DNA from 3 places in the Streptomyces sp. NPDC026092 genome. Region 1 is predicted to be linked to each of the others. Evidence: predicted binding sites of a transcription regulator. Region 1 holds the regulator's gene; each other region holds the start of a gene.
The links. The regulator HrcA, encoded in region 1, represses chaperone genes, less so after heat shock. The targets are predictions, from matches to a motif close to TTNGCACTCNGNNNNNCNGAGTGCNAA.

Region 2: the regulator HrcA is predicted to act here: its motif matches at 1,870-1,896, upstream of groES (co-chaperone GroES).
Region 3: the regulator HrcA is predicted to act here: its motif matches at 2,072-2,098, upstream of groL (chaperonin GroEL).

The regions. Positions count from the first base shown of each region.
Region 1 covers NZ_JBEZYN010000005.1:145,150-149,815, reverse strand. Annotated here, with positions in the region: gene AB0F56_RS10190 (DUF3097 domain-containing protein) at 1-48, opposite strand, end outside; gene AB0F56_RS10185 (MBL fold metallo-hydrolase) at 59-781, opposite strand; gene hrcA (heat-inducible transcriptional repressor HrcA) at 981-2,000, shown strand; gene dnaJ (molecular chaperone DnaJ) at 2,001-3,140, shown strand; gene AB0F56_RS10170 (nitronate monooxygenase) at 3,318-4,397, shown strand; gene AB0F56_RS10165 (16S rRNA (uracil(1498)-N(3))-methyltransferase) at 4,394-4,666, shown strand, end outside.
Region 2 covers NZ_JBEZYN010000017.1:60,560-65,225, reverse strand. Annotated here, with positions in the region: gene groL (chaperonin GroEL) at 1-1,295, opposite strand, end outside; gene groES (co-chaperone GroES) at 1,415-1,723, opposite strand; gene AB0F56_RS25890 (DUF6234 family protein) at 2,019-2,498, shown strand; gene AB0F56_RS25885 (hypothetical protein) at 2,454-2,720, opposite strand; gene AB0F56_RS25880 (polysaccharide deacetylase family protein) at 2,717-3,643, opposite strand; gene AB0F56_RS25875 (class I SAM-dependent methyltransferase) at 3,753-4,666, shown strand, end outside.
Region 3 covers NZ_JBEZYN010000006.1:281,408-286,073, forward strand. Annotated here, with positions in the region: gene AB0F56_RS12640 (SRPBCC family protein) at 1-100, opposite strand, end outside; gene groL (chaperonin GroEL) at 279-1,907, opposite strand; gene AB0F56_RS12650 (cold-shock protein) at 2,262-2,465, opposite strand; gene AB0F56_RS12655 (MoaD/ThiS family protein) at 2,895-3,173, opposite strand; gene thrC (threonine synthase) at 3,208-4,515, opposite strand; SAM riboswitch class I at 4,533-4,666, opposite strand, start outside.

The DNA of each region.
Region 1 (4,666 bases):
GGCGGATCGCTTCCAGGGGGGCGTCAGGTCCGGGTTGTAGCTGCGCATTCGCGTGACGTTATGCGACGGCGAAGCGCCGTGCCAGTTCCTCGCGTTGGCGTCGTACGAACGTGGCGTCCACCACCGCCCCGTGGCCCGGTACGTACACCGCGTCCTCGCCGCCCAGGGCGAGTAGCCGGTCCAGGGCGTCCGGCCAGCGGGACGGGATCGCGTCCGGGCCCGCCTGCGGCTCCCCCGACTCCTCCACCAGGTCCCCGCAGAAGACGATCTCCGGCTCACCCGGGACCAGGAGCGTCAGGTCGTGCGCCGTGTGGCCCGGGCCCACGTTCGCCAGCAGCACCTGCCGGCCGCCCAGGTCCAGCGTCCACTCCCCGGAGACCACGTGGTGCGGCGCCACCAGCACGTCCACCGCCTCCGCCGCCGCGAACGCGTCCACCCCGTGCCGTACCGCGTCCGCCATCAGCTCGCCGCCCTCCCGGCGCAGCAGCGCGTCCACGCCCACCGCCCCGTACACCTCCGCCCCCGCGAACGCCGCCGTGCCGAGTACATGATCGAAATGGGGGTGGCTCAGTGCGATGTGTGTCACTCTTCGGCCCCCGGTCAGCCCCTCGATCTGGGTGCGCAGAGCGGTTCCCTCCCGCAGCGTCGAGCCCGTGTCGTACAGCAGTACCGCCTGTTCGCCCACCACCAGGCCCACCGTGGCGTCCCAGCCGGGCAGCCTGCGCCGCCCCACGCCGTCCGCGAGCCGCTCCCAGCCGAACTCTTCCCAAGCGACATCCATACCGCGACGCTATCCGCAAAGACCCGCCCCCCGAATCCGCGACGACCCGACCTCCGACGCCGACTCCGAGGCGGCCTCCTTGCCAGGAGCGATGCCCGCCGCCGTACACTGGCCGGGGGATTCCTGGCACTCGGGCAGGGCGAGTGCCAAATGCGGAGCAACCGAAGCAACCCGATACGACGAGCTGGAGGTGTGCGCGATGCTCAGCGAACGCAGACTCGAGGTGCTGCGCGCCATCGTCCAGGACTACGTCGGGACGGAGGAGCCCGTCGGCTCCAAGGCGCTCACGGAGCGCCACAAGCTCGGCGTCTCGCCCGCCACCGTGCGCAACGACATGGCCGTCCTGGAGGACGAGGGCTACATCGCCCAGCCCCACACCAGCGCCGGCCGCATCCCGACCGACAAGGGGTACCGCCTCTTCGTCGACCGGCTCGCCGGCGTCAAGCCGCTGTCGACGCCCGAGCGGCGCGCGATCCACAACTTCCTCGACGGAGCCGTCGACCTCGACGACGTCGTCGGGCGCACGGTCCGGCTGCTCGCGCAGCTGACCCGCCAGGTCGCCGTCGTCCAGTACCCGTCGCTGACCCGCTCGACGGTCCGGCACGTGGAGCTGCTCGCGCTGGCGCCCGCCCGGCTGATGCTCGTCCTCATCACGGACACCGGGCGCGTCGAGCAGCGCGTCATCGACTGCCCCGCGCCCTTCGGCGAGACCTCCCTCGCCGACCTGCGCGCCCGGCTCAACAGCCGGGTCGTCGGCCGCCGTTTCGCGGACGTGCCGCAACTGGTGCAGGATCTCCCGGAGTCCTTCGAGGAGATGGAGGACCGCGGGACGGTCTCGACCGTGCTCGCGACCCTGCTCGAAACCCTGGTGGAAGAGCACGAGGAGCGGCTGATGATCGGCGGTACCGCCAATCTCACCCGCTTCGGCCATGACTTCCCCCTCACGATCCGGCCTGTGCTCGAAGCGCTCGAGGAGCAGGTCGTGCTCCTCAAGCTGCTCGGCGAGGCCAAGGACTCGGGCATGACCGTACGGATCGGGCACGAGAACGCCCATGAGGGCCTCACCTCCACGTCCGTCGTCGCGGTCGGCTACGGTTCGGGCGACGAGGCAGTCGCCAAACTCGGCGTGGTCGGACCGACCCGCATGGACTACCCCGGAACGATGGGAGCGGTACGCGCAGTGGCACGTTACGTCGGACAGATCCTGGCGGAGTCGTAAGTGGCCACGGACTACTACGCCGTACTCGGCGTACGCCGCGACGCGTCCCAGGACGAGATCAAGAAGGCATTCCGGCGGCTCGCGCGCGAGCTGCACCCGGATGTGAATCCCGATCCGAAGACGCAGGAACGGTTCAAGGAGATCAACGCCGCGTACGAGGTGTTGTCGGACCCGCAGAAGAAGCAGGTCTACGACCTCGGCGGCGACCCGCTGTCCGCGTCCGGCGGCGCCGGTGGTGCCGGCGGCTTCGGCCAGGGTGGCTTCGGGAACTTCTCGGACATCATGGACGCCTTCTTCGGTACGGCGTCGCAGCGCGGGCCGCGCTCGCGCACCCGGCGCGGCCAGGACGCGATGATCCGGCTGGAGATCGACCTCAACGAGGCCGCCTTCGGCACGACCAAGGACATCCAGGTCGACACGGCCGTCGTCTGTACGACGTGTTCGGGCGAGGGCGCCGCTCCCGGCACCTCCGCGCAGACCTGTGACATGTGTCGCGGCCGTGGTGAGGTCTCGCAGGTCACCCGGTCCTTCCTGGGCCAGGTCATGACCTCCCGCCCCTGCCCCCAGTGCCAGGGCTTCGGCACCGTCGTCCCGACCCCGTGCCCCGAGTGCGCGGGCGACGGGCGGGTCCGTTCGCGGCGCACGCTCACCGTGAAGATCCCGGCCGGTGTCGACAACGGCACCCGCATCCAGCTCGCGGGCGAGGGCGAGGTCGGCCCGGGCGGCGGCCCGGCGGGCGACCTGTACGTGGAGATCCACGAGGTCCCGCACGAGACCTTCCAGCGGCGCGGCGACGACCTGCACTGCACGGTGACCATCCCGATGACGGCGGGCGCGCTCGGCACGAAGGTGCCGCTGCAGACGCTCGACGGGCTCGAGGAGGTCGACATCCGCCCGGGCACCCAGTCCGGTCAGTCCATCCCGCTGCACGGGCGCGGCATCACGCACCTGCGCGGCGGCGGCCGCGGCGACCTGATCGTCCACGTCGAGGTGACGACCCCGTCGAAGCTCGATGCCGAGCAGGAGCGGCTCCTGCGCGAGCTCGCGAAGCTCCGCGGCGAGGAGCGGCCCACGGGTCAGTTCCAGCCGGGGCAGCAGGGGCTGTTCTCGCGCTTGAAGGACGCGTTCAACGGGCGGTAGGCGTGCCTGCCGGGGGTCCGGGGGTTGTCCCCCGGGCCGGCACAGTCAGCCGGGGCAGCAGGGGCTGTTCTCGCGTCTGAAGGACGCGTTCAACGGCCGGTAGGCCTACGTTGTGCCTGGCGCAGGGCGGCGTTCGCGAGGAGCGGGTGCCGCCCTGCCGTATGGCACGATGCCTGCATGTCCACCGCGCTGAACGATCTCTCCCGGTACCCGATCGTGCAGGCCCCCATGGCAGGTGGCGCCGCCAGTCCGCAGCTCGTCGGGGCCGTGTGCGAGGCCGGTGGGCTCGGGTTTCTCGCCGGGGGGTACAAGACCGCCGGCGGGCTGTACCAGGAGATCAAGCAGGTGCGCGGGCTGACCGGGCAGCCCTTCGGCGTCAACCTCTTCATGCCGCCCGGCGGACAGCACGCCGACCCCGCCGCCGTCGAGGTGTACCGGCACCAGCTCGCCGGCGAGGCCACCTGGTACGAGACGGAGCTCGGCGACCCCGACAGCGGGCGCGACGACGCCTACGACGCCAAGCTCGCGATCCTGCTCGACGACCCCGTGCCCGTCGTCTCCTTCACCTTCGGCTGCCCCGACCGCGACACCTTCGAGGCCTTCGCCCGCGCCGGTACGTTCACCGTCGTCACCGTCACCTCCGCCGACGAGGCCCAGGCCGCCCAGTGGGCCGGGGCCGACGCCGTCTGCGTGCAGGGCATCGAGGCCGGCGGGCACCAGGGCACGCACCGCGACTACCCGGACGGCGCGCTCGCCGGGACCGGGCTCCTCACGCTCGTCACCCAGGTCCGGGAGACCGTCCAGCTGCCGATCGTCGCGACCGGCGGGATCATGCGTGGCGCCCAGATCGCCGCCGCCCTCGCCGCCGGGGCCGACGCTGCCCAGCTCGGCACCGCGTTCCTGGTCTGCCCCGAATCGGGCGCCCATGTGGTGCACAAGCAGGCCCTGACCAACCCGCTCTTCGTCCGCACCGAGCTCACCCGCGCCTTCTCCGGGCGCCCCGCGCGCGGGCTCGTCAACCGCTTCATGCGCGAGCACGGGCCGTACGCCCCCGCCGCCTACCCCGAGGTCCACCACCTCACCGCCCCCCTCCGCAAGGCCGCCGCCACCGCGGGTGACGCGCAGGGCATGGCCCTGTGGGCCGGCCAGGGGCACCGGCTCGCCCGCGACCTCCCCGCCGGCCAGCTCGTCGAGGTGCTGGCCGCCGAACTCGACACCGCACTGACCGCGCAGGCCCACAGGAGCTCCGCCCCATGACCGCACCCGTCTTCGTCGTCGAGGCCGTCCCCGGCACCGGCACCTTCCTCCTCGACGGCCCCGAGGGCCGCCACGCCGTCGCCGTGAAGCGGCTGCGCGCGGGGGAGGAGCTCGTCCTCACCGACGGGCGCGGCACCTGGGCCGACTGTGTCGTGCTCGCCGCCGAGGGCAAGGACCAGCTGACCGTCCAGGTCTCCGCCACGTACGAGGAGGCCGAGCCCGCGCCCCGTATCACCGTCGTCCAGGCGCTGCCCAAGGGCGACAGGGGC
Region 2 (4,666 bases), on a different contig from region 1:
TTGTCGAGGTTGCCCTCGAGGACCTTGACGGCGTGGACCAGAGCGGAGCCACCACCGGAGACGATGCCCTCCTCGACCGCGGCGCGGGTCGCGGAGATGGCGTCCTCCAGACGGTGCTTCTTCTCCTTCAGCTCCACCTCGGTGGCGGCGCCGACCTTGATCACGCACACGCCGCCGGCCAGCTTCGCGAGGCGCTCCTGGAGCTTCTCGCGGTCCCAGTCGGAGTCGGTGGACTCGATCTCGGCCTTGATCTGGTTGACGCGGCCCGCGACGTCCTCGGAGTTGCCGCCACCGTCGACGATGGTGGTGTCGTCCTTGGTGATCGTCACGCGGCGGGCGGTGCCCAGCACGTCCAGACCGGCCTGGTCGAGCTTGAGGCCGACCTCCTCGGCGATGACGGTGGCACCGGTGAGGGTGGCCATGTCGCCGAGCATCGCCTTGCGGCGGTCGCCGAAGCCGGGGGCCTTGACGGCCACGGCGTTGAAGGTGCCACGGATCTTGTTGACGACCAGGGTCGACAGGGCCTCGCCCTCGACGTCCTCGGCGATGATCAGCAGCGGCTTGGAGGAGCCGGCCTGGATGACCTTCTCGAGGAGCGGCAGGAGGTCCTGGATCGAGGAGATCTTGCCCTGGTTGATCAGGATGTACGGGTCGTCGAGGACGGCCTCCATACGCTCCTGGTCGGTCACCATGTACGGGGACAGGTAGCCCTTGTCGAAGGCCATGCCCTCGGTGAAGTCGAGCTCCAGGCCGAAGGTGTTGGACTCCTCGACGGTGATGACACCGTCCTTGCCGACCTTGTCCATCGCCTCGGCGATGAGCTCGCCGACCTGCTGGTCCTGCGCGGAGAGCGCGGCCACGGCGGCGATGTCGGACTTGTCCTCGATCGGACGGGCGGTCGCGAGCAGCTCGTCGGAGACGGCCTTGACCGCGGCGTCGATGCCCTTCTTCAGGGCGGCCGGGGAGGCGCCGGCGGCGACGTTGCGCAGACCCTCGCGGACGAGCGCCTGGGCGAGCACGGTGGCGGTGGTGGTGCCGTCACCCGCGATGTCGTTGGTCTTGGTCGCCACCTCCTTCACCAACTGGGCACCGAGGTTCTCGTACGGGTCCTCGATCTCGACCTCGCGGGCGATCGTGACACCGTCGTTGGTGATGGTGGGGGCGCCGAACTTCTTGTCGATGACGACGTTGCGACCCTTGGGGCCGATCGTCACCTTCACCGTGTCGGCAAGCTTGTTGACGCCGCGCTCAAGGGCGCGACGGGCGTCCTCGTCGAACTTCAGGATCTTCGCCATGGGAGCGATTCAGCCCTCTCGGAATTCGTGGTGAAACTGGTGAAACGAACTGCGCCCCGGACGCCCGGTGCGGGGTCAGGGGCGCAGCTCAAAGCATCTGTTTCAGATACTTCGGTGAATTACTTCTCGATGATCGCGAGCACGTCGCGAGCCGAGAGGACGAGGAACTCCTCGCCGTTGTACTTCACCTCGGTGCCGCCGTACTTGCTGTACAGCACGACATCGCCGACCTGGACGTCGAGCGGAAGACGCTCGCCGTTCTCGAAGCGGCCCGGGCCCACGGCGAGGACGGCGCCCTCCTGGGGCTTCTCCTTCGCGGTGTCCGGGATGACCAGGCCAGAGGCGGTGGTCTGCTCGGCGTCGAGCGGCTGGACCACGATGCGGTCCTCGAGCGGCTTGATGGCAACCTTGGAGCTGGTGGTCGTCACGATCCGACCTCCCCCTTCGGAGATCTCACGGGGTTAACTGTCTGAGGTGGCGACCAGGTGGATCCGTCGTCGCGGGTGCCGGACCTGCCCGTCGCTGTGTTGGCACTCTCCAGTGGGGAGTGCCAGAGCCGAGACTATGACCGCGATTAGCACTCGGTCAAGCGGAGTGCCAATTCAGTGCCGCGTGGCGGCCGCGAGGCGACCGCGGGGCTGTTCGGTACCGCGTCGCGTTCGATTCGGTCTCGGTACGGGAAACGGCTCGGCGGACCCGGAGGTTCCGTACGAAGGTGCGGACATGACAACCTCACGCCGCCCGGTCCGCACGGGAGTCGACATCGCCACCGCAGTGGTGTTCCTGGTCCTGGAGTGCGTGCTCGCGTTCGCCGCGGCCGTCTTCCTGGCCGCGCGGAAGCTGGGCGCCGGTCGGCTGGATCCGGCGACTCCGGATCCGCCGCCGATGGACTGGGTGCCCGTGATCGTCTTCGGCGTGGTCACCGGCGCCGCCCTGCTCCTCGCCGTCGCGATGCTGCGGGGCGGCTGGGTCTGGACGGCCGGGGGTCAGTTCCTCGCCATGGGGCTGCTCGGCCTCGCGACGCTGCTCATCGCGGCGGAGGAGTGGACGTACGCGCATCCCGACCCGGAACCCGCGCCCACCCCGATCTCCGCACCCGCATCCACGCCCGGCTCCCCGTCCGCGCCCGCGTCCGCCCCTACCGCGTCGGACCGCGGGTCATCGCTCCTCGCGATGTCCGGCGCGCTGCCGGTCCGGCCCTGAGTCGACGAAGCCGTCGTCCATCCGCGCGAGCCGGTGCAGGACCCGGGCCGCCGCCCCCGAGAGCGCTCCGCCCTCGCCCCGCTCCCCCACCCGGGTGTCGAGCCGCTGCGCCGCCTTCCGGCCCAGGCGCTCGATCGGGTCCACGGAGGACGCGCACCCCGAGATCCCCAGGAGCGCGCCGGCCAGCGCGAGGCCGAGCAGCGGCCGGCGCGCCCGGCTCACACGTAGTCCTCGAGCTTCGCGACCGCGTACCCCTTGGCCGTGATCGTCTTCATGACCCGGCGCACCATGTCGGGCATCGAGCCCTTCCAGTCCCCCTTGCCCCGGAAGTGCGTGAGCACGATGTCGCCGGGGTGCAGGTCCCGGTCCCACTCGCGCCACTCCATCCGGTCCGGGAACGCCTCCGAGGCCCACAGCGGCACCGCCTTCACGCCGCACGTCCGCGCCGCGCGCAGGGTGTCCTCGTTGTAGTTGCCGTACGGCGGCCGGAAGAGCGGGGGCCGCTTCCCGTACCGCTTCTCGATGACGTCCTGCATCCCGCAGATCTCCCGCTTCTGCGCGCTGTACGAGAGCCCGGGCAGGTAGCGGTGGTTGAGGGTGTGGTTGTGCAGGGAGACCCCGGCGTCCTGCATCTTGTTGAAGTAGCCGTAGTCCTCCTTGACGAGGTAGTCGCTGAGGAAGGCGCTGTACGGGATCCTCAGCTCGCTCATCATGCGCAGCAGCTCCGGGTCCTTCTCGGCGCCGTCGTCGATCGTCAGAAAGACGATCTTCTCCTTCGTCGGCACCGTGGTGAAGACCGGCGGCAGGCCCTCGCCGTCCGTCTCGAAGCCCTTGCGGGTGGTGATCTTCGGCTTCACGGCGGGCGGGGCGGGCGCTTCGAGGGGCGGCCGGTCCAGGCCCCACTTCTTGGCGGCCACGATCCGCGCGGCGCGGCGCTCGCGGACCTTCTCGACGTACGCGTCGAGCGCGGCGGCCGCGCCCGGCGCCTGCGGCTGACCGGCGGCGGGGCGCTCGGGGCCCTTGCGGCCGTCCCCGGCGTTCCCCCCGTCGCCGGAGGGGCCCGCGCACGCGGACCCGAGCGCGGCGACGACCAGTGCGGCGCCCACCGAGCGGCGGAGGCGCGCCGCCGCCCGCTTCGAGCGCATTTCCTCTGCTTGTCGTACTAGCTGCATGGCGCCGCATCCTGTCAGCGGATCGACCCGCACGGCCGTCGACACCGCCACCCGGCCCGCACCATCCCCCGGCTGGCCCACAATGGGACGGGTGACCGACCTCGCCGACTTCACCGCCCTGCTCGCCCCCGAGGGCCAGACGCTGCTCGCCGCCCTGCGCGACTACGACCCCGCCCAGGAGCTGGCCGTCGCCTCCCGGCTGCGCCGCGAGCACCCCGCCGAACTGGTCTCGGCCGCCCTCGGGCAGGCCCGGCTGCGGCAGCGCGCGGTGGCGAAGTTCGGCGCCGAGGACGCGTACCGGATGTACTTCACCCCGCACGGCGTCGAGCAGTCGACCCGGGCGACGGTCGGGACCTACCGCGCGGAGCGCCTCCGCGCGCTCGGGGTGCGCTCGGTGGCCGACCTGTGCGGCGGGATCGGCGGGGACGCCCTCGCCTTCGCCCGGGCCGGGATCGCGGTCCTGGCCGTCGACCGCGACCCGCTGACGGCGGAGGCCGCCCGCGCCAACGCCGAGGCGCTCGGGCTCGCCGAGCTGATCGAGGTGCGGTGCGCGGACGTGACCGAGATCGACACGAGCCCGTACGACGCCGTCTTCGTGGACCCGGCGCGGCGCGGCGGCCGGGGCAGGATCTTCGACCCGGAGGCGTACTCGCCGCCGCTCTCCTGGGCCGTCGAAGCCGCCCGCAAGGCCCCGCACGCGGCGCTGAAGATCGCCCCGGGCATCCCGCACGAGGCGGTGCCGGAGGAGGCCGAGGCGGAGTGGATCTCGGACGGCGGGGACGTGAAGGAGGCCGTGCTCTGGTTCGGCACCTCCCCCGGCGCGCGCCGCGCGACCCTCCTGCCCGCCGGCGCGAGCCTGACCGGGCGCGGCCTGCCCGACCCGGCGGTCCGCCCGCTCGGGCGGTACCTCTACGAGCCGGACGGCGCCGTCATCCGCGCGCATCTGGTCGCGGAGGTCGCCGAGGAGCTCTCCGGCGGCCTGATCGACGAGACGAT
Region 3 (4,666 bases), on a different contig from region 1:
CGGGCCGGGTCCACGCCTCCCAGACGCGGGCGGGCGGGGCGTCGAAGGTGCGGGTGATCACCAGCTCGCGCTCGGTCGGTGTCGTCAGCAGCGTGATCATGGCTCGCTCCCACCTTCCGTAGGCCTTGCGCAGACCTTCCGTAGGCCTTCCCTGGACCTTCCGTAGCCCGTGCGCCGCCCCCCACCCCACCAGCATCACCCCGAACGCCCGAGGGCGGCACCCCCAGCAGGGAGTGCCGCCCTCAGTCGCGTACAGCGAGGAGCTACTGAGCCGAGGCTCAGAAGTCCATGTCACCGCCCGGCATGCCGCCCGGAGCGGCCGCGGAGGCCTTCTCCGGCTTGTCGGCGATGACGGCCTCGGTGGTCAGGAACAGCGCGGCGATGGAGGCCGCGTTCTGCAGCGCGGAACGCGTCACCTTCGCCGGGTCGATGATGCCCTCGGCGATGAGGTCCACGTACTCGTTGGTCGCGGCGTTCAGGCCGTGGCCGACGGGCAGGTTGCGGACCTTCTCCGCCACGACGCCGCCCTCGAGGCCGGCGTTGACGGCGATCTGCTTCAGCGGGGCCTCGAGCGCCAGCTTGACGATGTTGGCACCGGTGGCCTCGTCGCCCGTCAGGTCCGCCTCAAGCTTCTCGAAGACGTTGGAGGCCTGGAGCAGGGCCACGCCACCACCGGCGACGATGCCCTCCTCGACGGCCGCCTTCGCGTTGCGAACGGCGTCCTCGATGCGGTGCTTGCGCTCCTTGAGCTCGACCTCGGTCGCGGCACCGGCCTTGATGACCGCAACACCGCCGGCGAGCTTCGCCAGGCGCTCCTGCAGCTTCTCGCGGTCGTAGTCGCTGTCCGAGTTCTCGATCTCGGCGCGGATCTGGTTGACGCGACCGGCGACCTGGTCGCTGTCACCGGCACCGTCGACGATCGTGGTCTCGTCCTTGGTGATGACGACCTTGCGGGCGCGGCCCAGCAGGTCCAGGCCCGCGTTCTCGAGCTTGAGGCCGACCTCCTCGGAGATGACCGTGCCGCCCGTGAGGATGGCGATGTCGTTCAGCATGGCCTTGCGGCGGTCGCCGAAGCCCGGAGCCTTGACCGCGACGGACTTGAAGGTGCCGCGGATCTTGTTGACGACCAGGGTCGACAGGGCCTCGCCCTCGACGTCCTCGGCGATGATCAGCAGCGGCTTGCCCGACTGCATGACCTTCTCCAGGAGCGGGAGCAGGTCCTTGACCGAGGAGATCTTGGAGTTGACGATCAGGAGGTACGGGTCGTCCAGGGACGCCTCCATACGCTCCATGTCGGTGGCGAAGTACGCCGAGATGTAGCCCTTGTCGAAGCGCATACCCTCGGTGAGCTCCAGCTCCAGACCGAAGGTCTGGGACTCCTCGACGGTGATGACGCCTTCCTTGCCGACCTTGTCCATCGCCTCGGCGATGAGCTCGCCGATCTGGGTGTCGGCGGCGGAGATGGAGGCCGTGGAAGCGATCTGCTCCTTGGTCTCGACATCCTTCGCCTGCTCGAGCAGGGCGCCGGAGACGGCCTCGACGGCCTTCTCGATGCCGCGCTTGAGGGCCATCGGGTTGGCGCCGGCCGCCACGTTGCGCAGGCCCTCGCGGACGAGCGCCTGGGCGAGGACGGTCGCGGTGGTCGTACCGTCACCGGCGACGTCGTCCGTCTTCTTGGCGACTTCCTTGACCAGCTCGGCGCCGATCTTCTCGTACGGGTCCTCGAGCTCGATCTCCTTGGCGATGGAGACACCATCGTTGGTGATCGTGGGGGCGCCCCACTTCTTCTCGAGGACGACGTTCCGGCCCTTGGGGCCAAGGGTGACCTTGACGGCGTCGGCGAGCTGGTTCATCCCGCGCTCGAGACCGCGCCGTGCCTCCTCGTCGAACGCGATGATCTTGGCCATGTGAAGTGGTCCTCCCGGACATGGGGTGGATAACGCTCCAGGACCGCGCCGACGCCCGCGACGGACGGCCTGCGTACCCGGCGGTTCCTTGCCCCACCTGGCCGCGGACCTCGTCTGCCCGATCCTCGTAAGCACTCTCACCTTCAGAGTGCTAACGCCAATGATTAGCACTCGGCCCATGCGAGTGCAAGCGACTCCCACAGATCGAGAGACGGCCCTTGCGCACCCGGCCACGCACGCGCGGGCCCACCGACGCACCCCGCACACGCACGAGGGGTCCGCATCCCGGTCAGGATGCGGACCCCTCGGCGTGAGAACGCGTGAGTGCGTACGTGGTGGCCGATCGCGCCGTGCTCAGACGGCGAGCTTGACCATGTCCGCCTGCGGACCCTTCTGGCCCTGCGAGATCTCGAACTCGACCCGCTGACCCTCTTCGAGGGTGCGGTATCCGTCCATCTGGATCGCGCTGTAGTGGACGAATACATCCGCACCACCGTCGACCGCGATGAAGCCGTAGCCCTTCTCCGCGTTGAACCACTTGACGGTGCCCTGAGCCATGCCTAACTCCCCTATTACTGGCCCTTGCGCGGGACCCGCACTTCGCGGACCCGGGTCAGACCCTGCGCCGGAACGCGTCGACCGCGGCTGAATGTATCTGCCCAACTGCCCTCTGCAACAGGTCAATCGGACGAGAATTCTGGGCACGGCGTAAAGGAGAATTCCGGAGAATTGAATGAATTCCGGGGCAAGTCGGGCCCGGCAAAGCGCGCAGAAGGTACAGATCGTTCGCGTACTTTGGCTGCTTCTTGTCGCGTGCGGACGCATTCTCATATGCGGCTGGCACGGAGCAGCGCGGCGAAGCCGGGGGGACTTCCCCAACTCTACCGCGTTCAACCATGCAGAATTGCCCCCTCCGCTTCTCTCGCGGAGGGGGCAATTCGGTTACTCCGGGTAACTTAAAGGCGGATCCAGAGCGGATCCGACGGCTCAGCAGCCGCCGGCGACCGCCGGGATGATGGAGACGCCCGCGCCGTCCGGCGTCGCCGTCTCCAGGCCCTGCTCGAAGCGGACGTCGTCGTCGTTCACGTAGACGTTCACGAAGCGGCGCAGCTTGCCCTGGTCGTCCAGGACGCGGGCGGCGATGCCCGCGTGGTTCTTCTCCAGGTCGGAGATGACCTCGGACAGGGTCGCGCCCTCCGCCGGAACCTCGGCCTGGCCGCCCGTGTAGGTACGGAGGATGGTGGGGATACGGACCTTGACGCTCATGTGCTGCTGCCTTCCGTGAACGGACGAGTGGGGGTCAGTGGGCCAGGCCGGCGTCGCGGAACGCGTCCAGGCTCGGCTTGATGGTGGCGGTCGCCTGAGAGGTGTCGGCCACCGCGTCGAGGGTCTTGAGGCCGTCGCCGGTGTTGAGCACGACGGTGGTGAGGGTCGGGTCGATGAGGCCGGCCTCGACCAGCTTCTTCGTCACGCCGACCGTCACGCCGCCCGCCGTCTCGGCGAAGATGCCCTCGGTCCGGGCCAGGATCTTGATCGCCTCGACGACCTGCTCGTCGTTCACGTCCTCCACGGCGCCGCCGGTGCGGCGCGCGATGTCGAGGACGTACGGGCCGTCGGCCGGGTTGCCGATGGCGAGCGACTTGGCGATGGTGTGGGGCTTCTGCGGCCGTACGACGTCGTGACCGGCCTTGAAGGCGGCGGACACCGGCGAGCAGCCCTCGGCCTGGGCGCCGAAGATCTTGTACGGCTTGTCCTCGACCAGGCCCAGCTTGATGAGCTCCTGCAGACCCTTGTCGATCTTGGTGAGCTGCGAGCCGGAGGCGATCGGGATGACGAGCTGGTCCGGGATGACCCAGCCCAGCTGCTCGCAGATCTCGTACGCGAGCGTCTTGGAGCCCTCGCCGTAGTACGGCCGCAGGTTGACGTTGACGAAGCCCCAGCCCTCGCCCAGCGGGTCGCCGATGAGCTCGGAGCAGAAGCGGTTGACGTCGTCGTAGTTGCCCTCGATGCCGACGAGCTCACCGCCGTAGACGGCGGCCATGACGACCTTGCCCTGCTCCAGGTCGTGCGGGATGAAGACGCAGGAGCGGAAGCCGGCGCGGGCGGCGGCGGCGCCGACGGCGCCGGCCAGGTTGCCGGTGGAGGAGCAGGAGAGCGTGGTGAAGCCGAAGGCGCGGGCGGCCTCGAGGGCCTGGGCGACGACGCGGTCCTTGAAGGAGTGCGTCGGGTTGCCCGAGTCGTCCTTGACGAAGAGCTTGCCGGGCTCGACGCCCAGTTCGCCGGCGAGGTTGTCGGCCTGGACGAGCTTGGTCCAGCCCGGGTTCAGGTTCGGCTTCTCGGCGACGTCGGCGGGGACGGGCAGCAGCGGGGCGTAGCGCCAGATATTGGCGGGGCCGGCCTCGATCTGCTTGCGCAGCGCCTCGGGGTCACCGACGGGAAGGTCGTACGCGACTTCGAGAGGGCCGAAACACAGCTCGCAGGCGAAGATCGGGCCGAGTGCGAAGACTTCGCCGCATTCCCGGCAGGAAAGGCCGGAAGCGGGACCGAGATCGACCGTCCGAGCGGTGTCGGCGGCGGTGGTGTCGGGGGTAGCAGTCTGTACAGCCATGGAGGCGAGGCCCTTTCTCCTCATCTTTCCCATGACGAACATCGCCATGAGACGGATTTGGCACCTTCCCTAGCCGGGAGCCTCGCGGGCGCAGTGCTGACGACTGCGGACGAGTGACCGACTGGAGGGTTGCCGGGGCTTCAACGGGCCG